DNA from 2 places in the Pseudomonas aestiva genome. Region 2 is predicted to be linked to the other one. Evidence: predicted binding sites of a transcription regulator. Region 2 holds the regulator's gene; the other holds the start of a gene.
The links. Region 2 encodes FliA, which starts transcription of late flagellar genes. Its sites were predicted from a motif close to CTAAAGTTTNNNNNNNNNNNGCCGNTAA; they were not measured.

Region 1: motA (flagellar motor stator protein MotA) is a predicted target of FliA. The motif match lies at 2,612-2,639, and genes of this name have one in related genera.

Annotation. Positions count from the first base shown of each region.
Region 1 is NZ_CP150916.1:534,956-542,840, forward strand. Features, by position in the region: gene asd (archaetidylserine decarboxylase) at 1-177, opposite strand, end outside; gene AABM56_RS02525 (rhodanese-like domain-containing protein) at 194-1,003, opposite strand; gene AABM56_RS02530 (HDOD domain-containing protein) at 1,063-2,580, opposite strand; gene motA (flagellar motor stator protein MotA) at 2,698-3,549, shown strand; gene AABM56_RS02540 (flagellar motor protein MotB) at 3,549-4,709, shown strand; gene AABM56_RS02545 (nitroreductase family protein) at 4,873-5,472, shown strand; gene rsgA (small ribosomal subunit biogenesis GTPase RsgA) at 5,521-6,543, opposite strand; gene AABM56_RS02555 (class I SAM-dependent methyltransferase) at 6,638-7,408, shown strand; gene orn (oligoribonuclease) at 7,459-7,885, shown strand, end outside.
Region 2 is NZ_CP150916.1:3,284,524-3,292,408, reverse strand. Features, by position in the region: gene sodC (superoxide dismutase family protein) at 1-140, opposite strand, end outside; gene flhA (flagellar biosynthesis protein FlhA) at 390-2,492, shown strand; gene flhF (flagellar biosynthesis protein FlhF) at 2,503-3,834, shown strand; gene fleN (flagellar synthesis regulator FleN) at 3,927-4,757, shown strand; gene fliA (RNA polymerase sigma factor FliA) at 4,754-5,494, shown strand; gene AABM56_RS15255 (chemotaxis response regulator CheY) at 5,582-5,956, shown strand; gene AABM56_RS15250 (protein phosphatase CheZ) at 5,976-6,764, shown strand; gene AABM56_RS15245 (chemotaxis protein CheA) at 6,791-7,885, shown strand, end outside.

The DNA.
Region 1 (7,885 bases), 2.2 Mb from region 2:
AGGGTCTTCCACCTGGGCCTGGCGCATGTCGACGTCATAGTGACGGACGAACCAGCGGGTCAGCAGATTCTTGAACCAGGGCGCCCGGCACTCGGCGAAGCCACCGATCAGCCGCGACAGCAGATGGTGCGGCAGCAGGTGCTGGGCGAGGATGAACAGACGGTCTTGCAGTTTCATGAGAGGTCCTTGGCAATCATTCGATCGGGGTGTCGGGGTGGTTGCCCCATTCGCCCCAGGAGCCGGCATAGGCTTTGACACGCGGGTAGCCCAGGGCCTTGGCCGCGAGGTAGGTGAAGCCGGATCGGTGATGGGTCTGGCAGTGGGTGATGATTTCCTTGTCGCGGGTGATGCCCAGGCGCTCCAGTTCGGTGGCCAGGTCCTCGCGGATGCGCAGCTGGCGCTCGCGATCCATGCCGGCGGTCCATTCGAAGTTGATCGCCCCGGGAATGTGCCCGCCACGGGCGGTCAGCACCTTCTCGCCGCGGTATTCATCGGCGCCCCGGGCGTCCCAGATGGTCAGGTCCTCGGCGCCCAGCCGGCTCTGCAGATAGGCGCGGCTGGCGGTGGGCTCTTCGTGCAGGGTCAGGGCGACCGGGGCCCCGGCCGTGGTGGGGACCGCGGTGCTCAGCGGCAGGCCGGCGGCGATCCAGCCCTGGCGCCCGCCGTTGAGGTAGTGATAGTGGCCGTGCCCGATGACGTCCAGCAGCCAGATGAAGCGTCCGGCCCAGCCGCCGCCTTCATCGTCATAGACGACGTAGACGGCTTCTTCGCGTTGCCCCAGTTCGCCGAACAGCTGTTCCAGGTCCGCCTGGGCCGGCAGCAGGCCGGGCGCCGGCTTGCTGCCCAGCTGGGTGCGCGCGGGTGCGACATGGCGCGCGCCGGGCAGATGACCCTCGGCATAGTGGGCGGCGCTGCAGAGATCCACCAGGATGAGTTCGGGCGCATCCAGGCGCGCCGCGAGATCGGCCGGTTCGATCACCAGGGGCAGGGCGGAAAAGGGCATCGCGGATTTCCCGTCGGTCCGTAGCAAAGGTGAAGTGTACCGAGGTTGACCGGCCAGCGTCAGGTCGGTCGTGCCCGCGGACGGTTGGCAAAGGTGCCGATGGCGCGCTCGATGCAGGTGAAGGTCTTGTCCAGCGCAGCGCTGCGCCGCGGGTCTGCCGGCTGCAGTTCGCTGTCCAGGATCGCCACCAGCACCACCCGTTCGCCAAAGCCCAGACTGCGCAGCCACAGCCGCTCGTTGCTGAACAGCCGGCGCAGATCGGCGGGCAGGTGCGGCGCGAAGCGCGCCCGGTTGTCGTCATCGATGCGCAACTGGCCGGGGCTGCCGAACAACTTGGCCAGCAGCGGGTGGCTGGCGATGTCCAGTTGCAGACCGGGGGCGTCGTCTAGGCCATGGTGCAGCTGGACATTGCCCTTCTGACCGTTGCGATCCGGGGTCAACAGCAGCAGCCGCGGCAGACCGCAGGCCACCAGCGCCTGGCGAGCGCAATCGAACAGCTGGGGCAGGGTGGCGAAGGCGCTGGGCGTGTGCAGCAGCTGCTCGCAGAGTCCGCGCCAGCGCTGTGCCTGACTTTCGCTGGCGACCTGCACCCGGGGCACCGGCTTGAGGCGCCGTTCGCCCGGTGGCCAGACCAGGCCCTCGGCCGGGTGCCAGAGGCCGGGCCGCGCATGGCGCTGGGCATCCTGCACCGCCAGTTCGTGGCTGCGACTCTGCACCCGCGCCAGCGGCAGTTGCAGATAGAGGGCGCTGAAACGCTGCCAGCGCAGGGTGTGGGGGCCGTCCCAGGCTTGGTGGCTGGCCAGCGCCAGACCGTTGGCCAGCAGGATGGTGTTGCCGGGATGGGTCAGCCAGCGCCGCAGGTTGGGGTCGTCGTCAAGGCGCTGCTGCTGTTCGAGGGGATCGTCGCCATGGGCGATGTGCAGCGCCCTGACCAGCTGCCGGCGATCCTGGTCCAGCAGGCGATAGCCTTCCACGATCCACTCGGGCAGCTGCCAGTGACGGGCTAGTGCCTGGCACAGGCGGATCGCCGGCACGCCGAGCAATTCGCGCTCGACCCTGAGCGCCGGTTCGCCTTCGCCCAGCACCCGTCGCTCCCATTCCTCGAAGAGTTCCGGATAGCGGGTCGCCAGCGGCCAGAGCGGCGCCAGAAAGAGCAGGGCGGCCAGGCGGATGTCCGGCCACAGCCGCGCCAGGGGGACGCCGAACAGGCCCAGCCCGAGGGTCATGGCGTGCTGGCTGACCAGGCACAGCTGCCGCAGCGGACGCGGCAGGCGCTCCTCGGACAGAGTCGGCTGGCGGGCGATCAGGTACTCCGCCGGCCCGAGACCGACGCGGCCGAGCACGGCTTCCAGGCTGGCGGCCGGATCGCCGAGGCTGGCATGGCCGCGATTGGCCTCGCGCAACAGGGCCAGCGCCAGGGGGGGTGACTCGCAGAGCCGTTCGGCGATCTCATGCAACGCCAGACGGCCATCGGCCAGGGCGCGGCGCAGGCGCTCCGCGCTGGCGGTGGCTACCGGCAGGCGCACGCCTTCCAGGTGTTTGACCCAGTCTTCGACGGTGTTCGGGCGGCTGGACATACGACGGTCGCCTTGAAATTTGATGAAAGGCCTTCAGTCCGGGGCGCCAGGTCCGATAAAGGGGACGTGAGGGCAGATCCCCGGCTCAATTTTCCTTAGCACACAGTATTCCCAACCATGGCAAAAATCATCGGCATCATCGTGATATTCGCGGCTGTCCTCGGCGGCTACATCCTCGCGCATGGCAAGATCGCTGCGATCATCCAGCCGCTCGAGGTCCTGATCATCGGCGGTGCCGCCCTGGGGGCCTTCTTGCAGGCCAACCCGGGCAGCACCTTCATGCAGGTGTTCAAGAAGTCGCTGAAGATGTTTGGCAATCGCTTCACCCACGCCTTCTACCTGGACGTGCTCAAGCTGCTCTACGAGATCCTCAACAAGAGCCGGCGCGAGGGCATGATGTCCATCGAGGCGGACGTCGAGGATCCCAAGGCCAGTCCGATCTTCAGCAAGTACCCGAACATCCTCAAGGATGAGCGGATGACTGCCTACGTCGCCGACTATCTGCGGCTGATGTCCTCCGGCAACATGGCCCCCCACGAGCTGGAAGGCCTGTTCGACATGGAGCTGGCCGGCATCAAGGAAGAGCTGGAGCATCCGTCCCACGCGGTATCGCGGGTCGCCGACGGCCTGCCCGGCTTCGGCATCGTCGCCGCGGTACTGGGTATCGTGATCACCATGGGCATGCTCGGCGAGGGTGACCAGGCGGCCATCGGTGGCCACGTGGGCGCCGCCCTGGTGGGTACCTTCCTCGGTATTCTCGCCGCCTACGGCTTCTTCGGTCCCCTGGCGACCTGCCTGGAGCACGACGCCAAGGAAGAGCTCAATGTGCTGGAGGCCATCAAGGCCTGCCTGGTCGCCGCGGCCAGCGGCATGCCGCCCACCGTCGCCGTGGAGTTCGGCCGCAAGGTGCTGTTCCCGGCGCACCGGCCGTCCTTCAGTGAGCTCGAGCAGGCGATGCGGGGCAGCTGATGGACAACAACCAGCCGATCATCGTCAAGCGCATCAAGAAGAGCGCCGCCGGCCACCACGGCGGCGCCTGGAAGATCGCCTTCGCCGACTTCGCCACCGCCATGATGGCGTTCTTCCTGGTGCTCTGGCTAATGTCCTCGGCCACCCCGGAGCAGAAGAAGGCCATCGCCGGCTACTTCCAGGATCCGATCGGCTTCACCGAAAGTGCCAGCCCCTATGTCATCGACCTGGGCGGCACGCCGACGCCGGCGCCTGACCGCACCCTGAATCCCGAGATCCAGGCGCAACCGGATTCGACCCAGAACAAGGTCAATCCGGACGTGCAGGAGCGCGCCGACCCCAACGATTCCAACCGTGTCGCGCCCGATCCCACCCAGGCGCCCGATCAGTCCGACAAGCGCCAGCCCAACGACGCGGCCCAGCAGCAGAAGGATGCCAGTCAGGCCAAGATGGATCCGAGCCAGGCGGAAAAGATCGCCGAGCAGGTCGACAAGGAGCGCCTGGAGCTGCTGCTGCAGGAGCTGCAGAACAAGATCGAGCAGAATCCGGAATTGCAGAAATTCAAGGACCAGATCCTGCTGGAGATCACCCAGGACGGCCTGCGCATCCAGATCGTCGATGCCGACAACCGGCCGATGTTCGATTCCGGCAGCCCGCGGCTGAAGTCCTATTTCGAGGACATTCTGCTGGCCATGGCCGACACCATCCGCCAGGTGCCGAACAAGATCAGCATCAGCGGCCATACCGACGCGGCGCGCTACAACGGCAAGGGCGACTTCAGCAACTGGGAGTTGTCCGCCGGTCGCGCCAACGCCGCGCGTCGGGCGCTGGTCGCCGGTGGCTATCCGGAAGACCAGGTGGCGCGGATCGTCGGCTATGCCTCTTCGGCACCCTTCGATCGCGAGCATCCGCTCAATCCGGTCAACCGCCGCATCGACATCATCGTGCTGACCAAGAAGGCCCAGCAGGCCATCGAGGGCCGCGCCGGCGGCAACCAGGCGCCCAAGCCCGCGGCTGGCGCCGCACCGGCGGCCAGTCGGGGCGGGGTCTCCAGCGGTGGCGTCAGCGCCACCGGCAACCTGGCGCAACCCGTCAACAACGCGGCCTTCAAGCAGCAGGTCAATGCCTTCGATGCCGGCGTCATCCAGGGCAAGCCCTGAGCGGGCGCGGTGATCGATAGGAAAATTCGCTGCTAGCGTTCGGTTTTTTCGTCCGTTGGCCTGAGCGAGGCTGGTTAAGCTGCAGGGGTTTCATGCTGGATCGGGCACCTTGCGCCCTGGCGCGCGGTCTCCCGATCTCCGATTCCCTTGCAGGAGCCTTCCGATGAGCAACGCCTTTATCGACACCATCAAGCGCCGTCGCACCCAGTACGCGCTGGGCAAGAACCTGCCACTGGCCCAGGACGAGGTCACCGCGCTGATCCAGGAAGCGGTCAAGCTGTCGCCCTCCGCCTTCAACTCGCAGAGTTCGCGCGCGGTGATCCTGTTCGGCGCCGAGAGCGACAAGTTCTGGGGCTTCGTCATGCAGGCGCTGCGGCAGATCGTTCCGGCCGACGCCTTCGCCGCCACCGAAGGCAAGATCAACAGCTTCGCGGCCGGCGCCGGCACCGTGCTGTTCTACGAGGATCGGCACGTCGTCGCCGGCCTGCAGGACAAGTATCCCGCCTACGCCGACAACTTCCCCATCTGGTCGGAACAGGCCAGCGGCATCGCCCAGTTCTCCGTGTGGACGGCCCTGGCCAACGCCGGCATCGGCGCCAGCCTGCAGCACTACAATCCGCTGCCCGATGCCCTGGCCGCCGCCGAGTGGCAACTGCCGGAGACCTGGCATCTGCGCGCGCAGATGCCCTTCGGTTCCAACGAAGGCGACTTCCCGGAGAAGGGCTTCATGGACGACGCCGAGCGCTTCCGCGTCTTTGGCTGATGGTCGTCGACTGATACAAGAAAACGCCGGGCTTGCCCGGCGTTTTGCTTAGTAGCGTGACTCGCCATCGAGGCTGGCCAGGATGTGCCGGTAACTGGCCATCCGCTGCGGATGGATGTCACCGCGCTCCAGGGCCGCGAGCAAAGCGCAGCCGGGTTCGCGCTCGTGCTTGCAGTCGCGGAAGCGGCAGTGGCCGAGGTAGTCGCCGAATTCCTTGAAGCCGGCTTCGACGTCGTCACGGCTGACGTGGCTGAGGCCGAATTCGCGGATACCGGGCGAGTCGATCAGATCGCCGCCATCGGGAAAGTGGAAGAGCCGGGCGGTGGTGGTGGTGTGGGTGCCCTTGTTGGTCAGCTCGGACAGCGGTCCGACGCGGGTATCGACGCCCGGCAGCAGGGCGTTCACCAGCGACGACTTGCCCACCCCCGATTGACCGACGAAGACACTGACATGCTCGTCCAGCTCGCTCTTGAGCTGGTCCATGCTCAGGCCGTTGTGGGCCGAGACTTCCAGCAGCGGATAGTCCAGCTCGCGGTAGACGCCCAGCAGTTCGTCCAGCGCCGGGCCGTTGTGCGCGTCGATCAGATCGGCCTTGTTGAGCAGCAGCAGCGGCTGGATGCCGGCATGCTCGGCGGCCACCAGGTAGCGATCGATGAGATTGGCGTGAGGCGTGGGCAGCGGGGCGAAGACGATCACCAGGCGGTCGACGTTGGCCGCCACCGGCTTGAGCAGGCCGCGCATGTCCGGCCGGCAGATCTCCGAACGCCGCGGCAACTGGGCGACGATGACGCCGTTGCCCTGGAGGCTTGGGCGAAACACCACCCGGTCGCCGGTGACCAGGGTCGGCAGGTTGGCGCGCAGGTGACAGCGCTGCAGCTGGCCGTCGTCATCCTCGACCTCCACCTGAACGCCGAAGTGGGCGATCACCAGGCCTTGTTGCTCCGGTCCCAGGTCGCCGCCTTCGAGTTCGTCGATCAGCTTGGATTCGCGCTTTTCCGCGCGGGCGGCGCGTTCGGTCTGGATTTTTTCGATCCGCCAGCTCTGGCGACGGGTCAGGTGGCGTTTGGCCATGGGATATCCGCGGGTTTCAGGACCGCTGAGTCTAGCATTGGCCGCCTCTCGCGGATTACCTAAACTTGGCGTACCTCGTCGCTCCGGAGCCCCCATGCTGGCCCATCTCGCCTCGCGCTATCCGCTGTTGCTGGCCGTGCTGGTGCAACTGGCCGCCCTGGTGGTCGCCGTCGTCGGCATCCGCCTGTGGGCCGGCTTCGCCGGCCAGCGCCCCTCGCTGCTGGCGCTGGTCTGCCTGCAGGCGGTACTGGCGGCTCTGTTGGGCGAGTTGCTGGGACTCGCCCGCTGGTGGGTGTTCATCAATGTGCTGTTCGCCCCGGCGCTCTACCTGGTCAGCGGTCGCGGGCTCTCGGCGGGCATCGCCGCGCTCGGCTTCCTGCTGCTCCTGCTGCTGAACTGGAACAGCCTGCGCGAGCGGGTACCGCTCTATCTCACCGGGCGCCAGACCCGCGAGCGGCTGGCCGAATTGCTCGCCGAGCGCGAGCCGACCTTTCGCTTCGTCGACCTCGGCTGCGGCCTGGGCGATACCCTGGTCGATCTGTCCCGGCGCTTTCCCCAGGCCACCTTCGTCGGCGTGGAGACGGCGCCACTGAGTTTCGCCCTGGCCTGGCTGCGCTGCCTGCCGCGGCGCAATTGCCAGGTGCGCTATCGCGATCTCTGGCGGGTTGAGCTGGGCGAGTTCGACGTCGTGTACTGCTTTCTCTCGCCGGCGCCCATGCCACGCCTGGGCGACAAGGCCCGCACGGAACAGCGGGCCGGCAGCTGGCTGATCAGCAACACCTTCGAGATTCCCGACCAGCCCGCGGATCAGGTGCTGGAGGTAGGCGACCTGCGTGGCAGCCGGCTGCTGCTCTGGCGCCGGTAGGTACGCGGCAGGCGCGCTGCTACACTGGTGCCATCATCAAGGAGTTCACCATGACCGCCCCCAATCCGCAGCACCTGATCTGGATCGACCTGGAAATGACCGGCCTGGATCCGGATCGGGACGTGATCATCGAGATGGCCACCATCGTCACCGACAGCGATCTCAATGTGCTGGCCGAAGGCCCGGTGCTGGCCATCCACCAGTCGGAAGAGATCCTGGCCGGCATGGACGAGTGGAACACCCGCCAGCACGGCGGCTCGGGACTGACTCAGCGGGTGCGCGAGAGCACCGTCGATACCGCCCAGGCCGAGGCCCTGACCCTGGAATTCCTGCAGCAGTGGGTGCCCAAGGGCAAGTCGCCGATCTGCGGCAACAGCATCTGTCAGGATCGCCGCTTCCTCTATCGCCGCATGCCGGAGCTGGAAGCCTACTTCCACTACCGCAACCTGGACGTCTCCACCCTCAAGGAACTGGCCG
Region 2 (7,885 bases):
GAACGGGTCACCTGTACGCTACCGACGCTTTCGCCCACACCGTCGGTCGTGACCTTGTTCAGCGGGATCGTCAGGGATTCGGCCGCCTGGGCGGTTCCGACCAGGCAGGTAGCCAACAGCGTCGCGGTCCAGATTCTCATGATGATGTTCCTCGGATAGGCGCGCTAGCGCAGGTCCCTAGACAGACTCATGGCCGCCGCCCGCGGTTCAGCCGACGATTCCGGCGATCCGTAACCAGTCCTGTATCACCCCCGGGAAAACCTCGCTGATTCAAGGTCTTGAGCAGTTGGCCCGGAGCTTGCTCAAGCCCCTGCGAACAGTGCGCTGCGTCAACTTTCCGTGACGCCGGCACCGGCAAGCGAGGAATGGGTGTGAAAGTCGACAAATCCATGATGATGGGCAACATGCGCGGTCTGGCTCGCGGCAACCTGGGCGTGCCGCTGGCCGTCCTGGCGATGCTCGCCATGATGACGCTGCCGATGCCGCCTTTCCTGCTGGACGTGCTGTTCACCTTCAACATCGCCCTGTCGATCGTGGTCCTGCTGGTCAGCGTCTACGCCCTGCGGCCGCTGGACTTCGCGGTCTTCCCGACCATCCTGCTGGTGTCGACCCTGCTGCGCCTGGCGCTGAACGTGGCCTCGAGCCGCGTCGTGCTGCTGCACGGCCAGGACGGCCACGATGCCGCGGGCAAGGTCATCCAGGCCTTCGGCGAGGTGGTGGTCGGCGGCAACTACGTGGTCGGTGCGGTGGTGTTCGCCATCCTCATGATCATCAACTTCGTGGTGGTGACCAAGGGTGCCGGCCGTATCTCCGAGGTGTCGGCGCGTTTCACCCTGGACGCCATGCCCGGCAAGCAGATGGCCATCGACGCCGACCTCAATGCCGGCATAATCGACCAGGTCGAAGCCAAGAAGCGTCGGACCGAAGTGGGCCAGGAAGCCGACTTCTACGGGTCGATGGACGGTGCCAGCAAATTCGTCCGCGGTGACGCCGTCGCCGGTCTGCTGATCCTCTTCATCAACCTCATCGGCGGCATGGCCATCGGCATGGCCCAGCACGGTCTGCCGTTCGGCGAAGCGGCGCGCATCTACGCCCTGCTGACCATCGGTGACGGCCTGGTCGCCCAGGTCCCTTCGCTGCTGCTGTCGGTCGCCGCTGCCATCATGGTGACCCGGGTGTCCTCGGCGGAGGACATGGGCCAGCAGGTCAATCGTCAGATGTTCGCCTCGCCCAAGGCGCTGGCAGTCTCGGCCTTCATCATCATCGCCATGGGCCTGGTCCCGGGCATGCCGCACCTGCCGTTCCTCGGCCTGGGCGGTGGCGCCGCCGCCGGTGCCTGGCTGATCTACAAGCGCCAGCGCCAGGCCAAGCAGACCGCCGAGGTGGAAGCCAAGAAGCAGCAGGACCTGGCCCCCGTACAGCGTCCGGCCGAGGCCAAGGAGCTGGGCTGGGATGACGTGACCCCGGTGGACATGGTCGGTCTGGAAGTCGGCTACCGGCTGATCCCCATGGTCGATCGCAACCAGGGTGGCCAGCTGCTGGCGCGGATCAAGGGCGTGCGCAAGAAGCTGTCCCAGGACCTCGGCTTCCTCATGCCGTCGGTGCACATCCGCGACAACCTTGACCTGCTGCCCAACGCCTATCGTCTGACTTTGATGGGCGTCAGTGTGGCCGAGGCCGAGATCTATCCGGATCGCGAACTGGCCATCAACCCCGGTCAGGTCTACGGCTCCCTCAACGGCGTCGCCGCCAAGGATCCGGCATTCGGTCTGGAGGCCGTCTGGATCGACGTCACCCAGCGCGACCAGGCCCAATCCCTCGGCTACACCGTGGTCGATGCCAGCACCGTGGTTGCCACGCACCTCAATCAGGTGCTCTTCAAGCACGCCCACGAGCTGATCGGTCACGAGGAAGTCCAGCAATTGCTGCAGGTGCTGGCCAAGAGTTCGCCCAAGCTGGCCGAGGAACTGGTGCCCGGCATCGTCTCCCTCTCGACCCTGCTCAAGATCCTCCAGCAGCTGCTGCAGGAGCAGGTACCGGTCCGCGACATCCGTACCATCGCCGAAGCCATCGCCAACGTCGGGCCGCGGAGTCAAGATCCCGCCGCCATCGCGGGTGCCGTGCGGGTCGCCCTGTCCCGCGCGATCGTCCAGAACATCGTGGGAATGGAGCCTGAGCTGCCTGTTATCACCCTTGAGCCAAGGTTGGAACAGATGTTGCTAAGTAGTATGCAGAAGGCCGGTCAAGGCGCCGAGGACGGCATGTTCCTCGAGCCTGGCATGGCTGAAAAACTGCAGCGTTCCCTTATCGAGGCAGCGCAGCGTCAGGAAATGATGGGTAAGCCAGTGGTGCTGCTGGTGGCCGGTGCGATCCGCGGGATGATGTCCCGCTTCGCCCGGATGGCGGCACCGAACATGAGTGTACTGGCCTACCAGGAAATTCCGGACAACAAGCAGGTCACCATCGTCGCTACCGTTGGCCAGAATGGCTGAGGTCTAGATCATGCAAGTCAAACGTTTCTTCGCTGCCGATATGCGTCAAGCCATGAAGTTGGTACGCGACGAGCTGGGCCCGGATGCCGCCATCCTCAGCAACCGCCGGGTCGCCGGCGGGGTCGAGCTGACCGCGGCGCTGGACTACCAGGCTCCGGCACCGGCCGCGCCCAACGCGGAGCTGCAGGCGGAGTTGCGCAAGACCCATGCGAAGATCGCCCAGGCCCATGCCGACCTCAGCATCCGCGCCCCGGGCGTGCCCTCGGCCGCGCCGAAGGACAAGCAGCTGCTGGGCGCCATCAGCGCCGCCGACAGCCGTCGCGAGCCGGTGATCGCCCCGCCACGTGCCCCTCAGCCCACCGCCGCCGCTGCGCCTGCCGCCAGTGCCGCGCCGGAAGACCGCCGCGCCCTGGAAGCCATGCGCAGCGAACTCAGTGGCCTGCGTGAACTGCTGGAAGTCCAGCTTGGCTCCATGGCCTGGACCCAGGTGCAGTCCACCCGTCCGCAACAGGCCGGCCTCTGGCGCCGTCTGCAGCGCATGGGCCTGCCCGCCGATCTGGCTCGCCACCTGCTCGACAGCGTCGCCAAGATCCAGGACCCGCGGCATGCCTGGCGCATGCTGCTGGCCAATTTCGCCCAGCTGGCCAAGACCACCGACGCCAAGATCCTGGAGGAGGGCGGTGTTGTCGCCTTCGTCGGTCCGGCCGGCATGGGCAAGACCACCACCCTGGCCAAGCTCGCCGCCAACTACGTGCTCAAGTACGGCCCCCAGAGTCTGGCGCTGGTCAGCATGGACAGCTTCCGCATCGGTGCCCAGGAGCAGATCAAGACCCTCGGCCGCATCCTCGACGTGCCGGTCACCCTGGTCGATCCCGGCCAGTCCCTGGCCCAGGCGCTGGCACCCCTGGCGCGCAAGCGCCTGGTGCTGATCGACACCGCGGGCATGCCCGCCAATGATCCGGCGCTCAAGGTGCAGCTCGAAGCCCTGGCCAACCGCCAGTTGAAGATTCGCAATTATCTGGTACTGGGTGTCACCAGCCAGAGCCAGGTGCTCAAGGCGGCCTACCACAGCTATCGGCGCTGCGGCCTGAGCGGCTGCGTGCTGACCAAGCTGGACGAAGCCGCCAGCCTCGGCGAAGCCCTGGGCCTGGCCATCAGCCAGCGTCTGCCGGTGGCCTATATCGCCGACGGCCCGCGTATCCCGGACGACCTGCATCCGGCCCGCAGCCACCAGCTGGTGAGCCGTGCGGTGAGCCTGCAGGCCTCCGAGGAGCCGAGCGAAGAAACCATGGCCGGCATGCTTGCCGGCCTGTATCAAGGCAATGCCCGCCGCGCCGGTTAGCGCAGACGAACGGTAGTGGTGCATTGCATGCCTGGGCACGCCAAATGCACTTAGTCTAAAGTGTGACGGATTTCAATCAAAGGTATCAGGCAATGGGTAGCATGCATCCCGTCCAAGTCATAGCGGTCACGGGCGGTAAAGGCGGTGTCGGCAAGACCAATGTGTCGGTCAACCTGGCCTTGGCCCTGGCCGATATCGGGCGGCGCGTCATGCTGCTCGACGCCGACCTGGGCCTCGCCAACATCGACGTTCTGCTCGGCCTGTCGCCCAAGCGCACCCTGGCCGACGTCATCTCCGGCGAGTGCGAGCTGCGCGACGTGCTGCTGCACGGCCCGGGCGGCATCCGCATCGTTCCGGCGGCCTCGGGCACCCAGGCGATGGTCAATCTGACGCCGGCCCAGCACGCCGGTCTGATCCAGGCCTTCAGCGACATCAGCGAGAACCTCGATGTGCTCATCGTCGATACCGCTGCCGGCATCGGCGACCAGGTGGTCAGCTTCGTTCGCGCCGCCCAAGAAGTCCTGGTGGTGGTGTGCGACGAGCCCACCTCCATCACCGATGCCTACGCCCTGATCAAGCTGCTCAATCGCGACCATGGCGTCACCCGTTTCCGGGTTCTGGCGAACATGGCGCTGACGCCCCAGGAAGGTCGCAATCTCTTTGCTAAGCTGACCAAGGTGACCGACAGATTCCTGGATGTCGCCCTGCAGTATGTGGGCGCCATTCCGTTCGACGAGGCGGTGCGCAAAGCCGTACAGAAACAGCGCCCCGTGTTCGAAGCCTTTCCGCGTGCCAAGGCCTCGCTGGCCTTCCGTGCGGTAGCTCAGAGAGTCGATGGCTGGCCGTTGCCCGCCAATCCGCGCGGCCATCTCGAGTTCTTTGTCGAGCGCCTTGTGCAACCAGCCATCGGTACCCACGCATGACAGCATCCAGCGGGCTTCGCATGTACAGCAAAACCTCGGAACGTACCCAGCAGGAGCAACTCATCAACCGCTACGCGCCGTTGGTGAAACGCATCGCCTACCACCTCCTGGCGCGTCTGCCGGCCAGCGTGCAGGTCGAGGACCTGATGCAGGCCGGCATGATCGGTCTGCTGGAGGCCTCGCGCAAATATGACGCCGGCAAGGGCGCCAGCTTCGAGACCTACGCCGGCATCCGCATCCGCGGCGCCATGCTCGACGAGGTCCGCAAGGGCGACTGGGCGCCGCGCTCGGTGCACCGCAACACGCGCATGGTCACCGACGCCATTCGCGCCGTGGAAGCGCGCACGGGTCGCGACGCTAAAGATTCCGAAGTCGCGGCCGAACTTAAATTGAGTCTGGATGAGTACTACGGCATCCTTGGCGACACCATGGGGAGTCGCCTGTTCAGTTTCGACGACCTCATGGAGGGTGGTGAGCATGGGCTCGAGGAGAGCGGTTCGCATGAACTCGAACCCGGTCGCGGTCTGGAAGACGAGCGCTTCCGCAAGGCCCTGGCCGACGCCATCGCCAATCTTCCGGAGCGTGAACGTCTGGTGCTCTCGCTGTATTACGACGAGGAACTCAACCTCAAGGAAATCGGCGAGGTGCTGGGCGTGAGCGAGTCACGCGTCTGCCAACTTCACAGTCAATGCGCGGCACGCCTGCGGGCGCGGCTGGCGGAATGGCGTTCGCGTTAACCGGCTGGTACTCAGGCTACTACGATTGCTTAGGCGCGCCTTGCGGCGTGTGTGCGGATTAGGACGGAGGTCGACTTGGACAAGAACATGAAAATCCTCATCGTGGATGATTTTTCCACGATGAGACGCATCATCAAGAATTTGCTGCGCGATCTGGGATTCACCAATACCGCCGAAGCAGACGACGGCAACACCGCCCTGCCGATGTTGCAGAGCGGCAACTTCGATTTTCTCGTCACCGACTGGAACATGCCCGGCATGACCGGCATCGACCTGCTGCGCCAGGTACGCGCCGATGCGCGCCTGAAGACCCTGCCGGTGCTGATGGTGACCGCCGAGGCCAAGCGTGAGCAGATCATCGAAGCCGCTCAGGCCGGCGTGAATGGCTATGTGGTCAAGCCTTTCACCGCCCAGGTGCTGAAAGAAAAGATCGACAAGATCTTCGAGCGGGTGAACGGCTGAAGAAAGCCGCGGGGACGTTATGGATCAGCTTGGCACCAACAGCTTCAGCGACTTCGAGTCGAATCTAAAACAGCACGCCCAGGAGCTGGTGAAATGCCTGGAAAGTGGCGACTTCACCCAGGCGGTGCATGTCATCAATGAACTCAACCAGTTGCGTGACCGGGGGCTCTACCAGGAAGTCGGCAAGCTGACCCGCGAGTTGCACAACGCCATCGTCAACTTCGAGATCGATCCGCGCGGCATGGCCGGCGAAGAGGTCTCCCAGATCAGCGATGCCACCGATCGTCTCTCCTACGTGGTGAAGATGACGGAGAACGCCGCCAATCGAACCATGGATCTGGTGGAGGAGAGCGCGCCCCTGGTGGGCAACTTCGGCGACGAAGCCCGTGCCGTGCATGCCGACTGGAAGAAGTTCATGCGCCGGGAAATGGGCGCGGACGAATTCCGCGAGCTGGCCAAGCGCGTCGATGCCTTCCTCAGCCACAGCGAGAGCAGTGCCGAACAACTGTCGGCCAAGCTCAACGACATCCTCCTGGCGCAGGACTACCAGGACCTTACCGGTCAGGTGATCAAGCGCGTGGTCAATCTCGTCGGGCAGATCGAGAAAGACCTCGTCAAGCTGGTGATGATGGCCAGCCAGGTCGATCGCTATACCGGCTTCAGTCACGATCACAGCGCGCTGATCGAACAGAATCGAAAAGAAAAGACGATGAAGGGTGAAGGTCCGCAGATTCATGCCGATAAGCGTGAAGACGTCGTGGCCGCTCAGGTCGACGTCGACGATCTTCTATCCAGTCTGGGCTTCTGACCCAGACCCTCTTGGGGAGTGCAGGAATGAGCTTCGACGCCGATGAAGAGATCCTCCAGGATTTCCTGGTAGAGGCCGGCGAGATTCTCGAACAGTTGTCGGAACAATTGGTCGAGCTGGAAAGCCGTCCGGATGACATGGATCTGCTGAACGCCATTTTTCGTGGCTTCCATACCGTAAAGGGCGGTGCCGGTTTCCTGCAGCTCCATACCCTGGTCGAGTGCTGTCATATCGCGGAAAACGTTTTCGACATCCTGCGCAAGGGCGAACGCCGCGTGGATGCCGAACTGATGGATGTGGTGCTGCAGGCGCTGGATTCCGTCAATGAGATGTTTGGTCAGGTTCGGGAACGCGAAGAGCCGACCCCGGCCTCGCCCGAGTTGCTGGCGGCGCTGGCCCGCCTGGCCGATCCGGCCGGCAGCGAACCGGCGCCGGTAGCGGCTGCGCCCGTAGCTGCCACTCCGGTGGTCGCGGCACCGGCGCCCGCCGCTGCTGCTGCAGCTGCCGAGCCGGAATTGAGCGATGCCGATTTCCAGAATCTGCTCGATGCCCTGGGTAGCGAGCCGAGTGCGGCAGCGGCAGCGCCTGCGACCGCCGGTGGTGACGACATCACCGATGACGAATTCGAAGCCCTGCTTGATCAGTTGCACGGCAAGGGCAAGTTCCATGACGCGCCGGCCGCTGCGCCGGTTGCTGCCGCAGCGCCTGCTGCCGTTGCCGCAAGCGGTGATGACATCACCGACGATGAATTCGAGGCCCTGCTGGACGAATTGCACGGCAAGGGCAAGTTCGTCGCGAACGAGGCCGCGGCACCGGCCGCAGCAGCCCCGGCTGCAGCGGCTCCGGCGGCGGCGGGTGGTGACGAGATCACCGACGACGAATTCGAATCCCTGCTCGACGAATTGCACGGCAAGGGCAGATTCAGTGGTCCCGCGGCAGTTGCCGACACTGTAGCCGCACCTGCTGCTGCTGCGCCGGCACCGGTAGCTGCGCCTCAGCCTGCACCTGCACCCGCGCCGAAACCGGCTCCGGTTGCCGAGGCCGCGGTGCCCAAGCCGGCAGCGGCAGCGCCCGCCGAACGTCCCACCAGCGAGGCGGAGACCACCGTGCGGGTCGATACC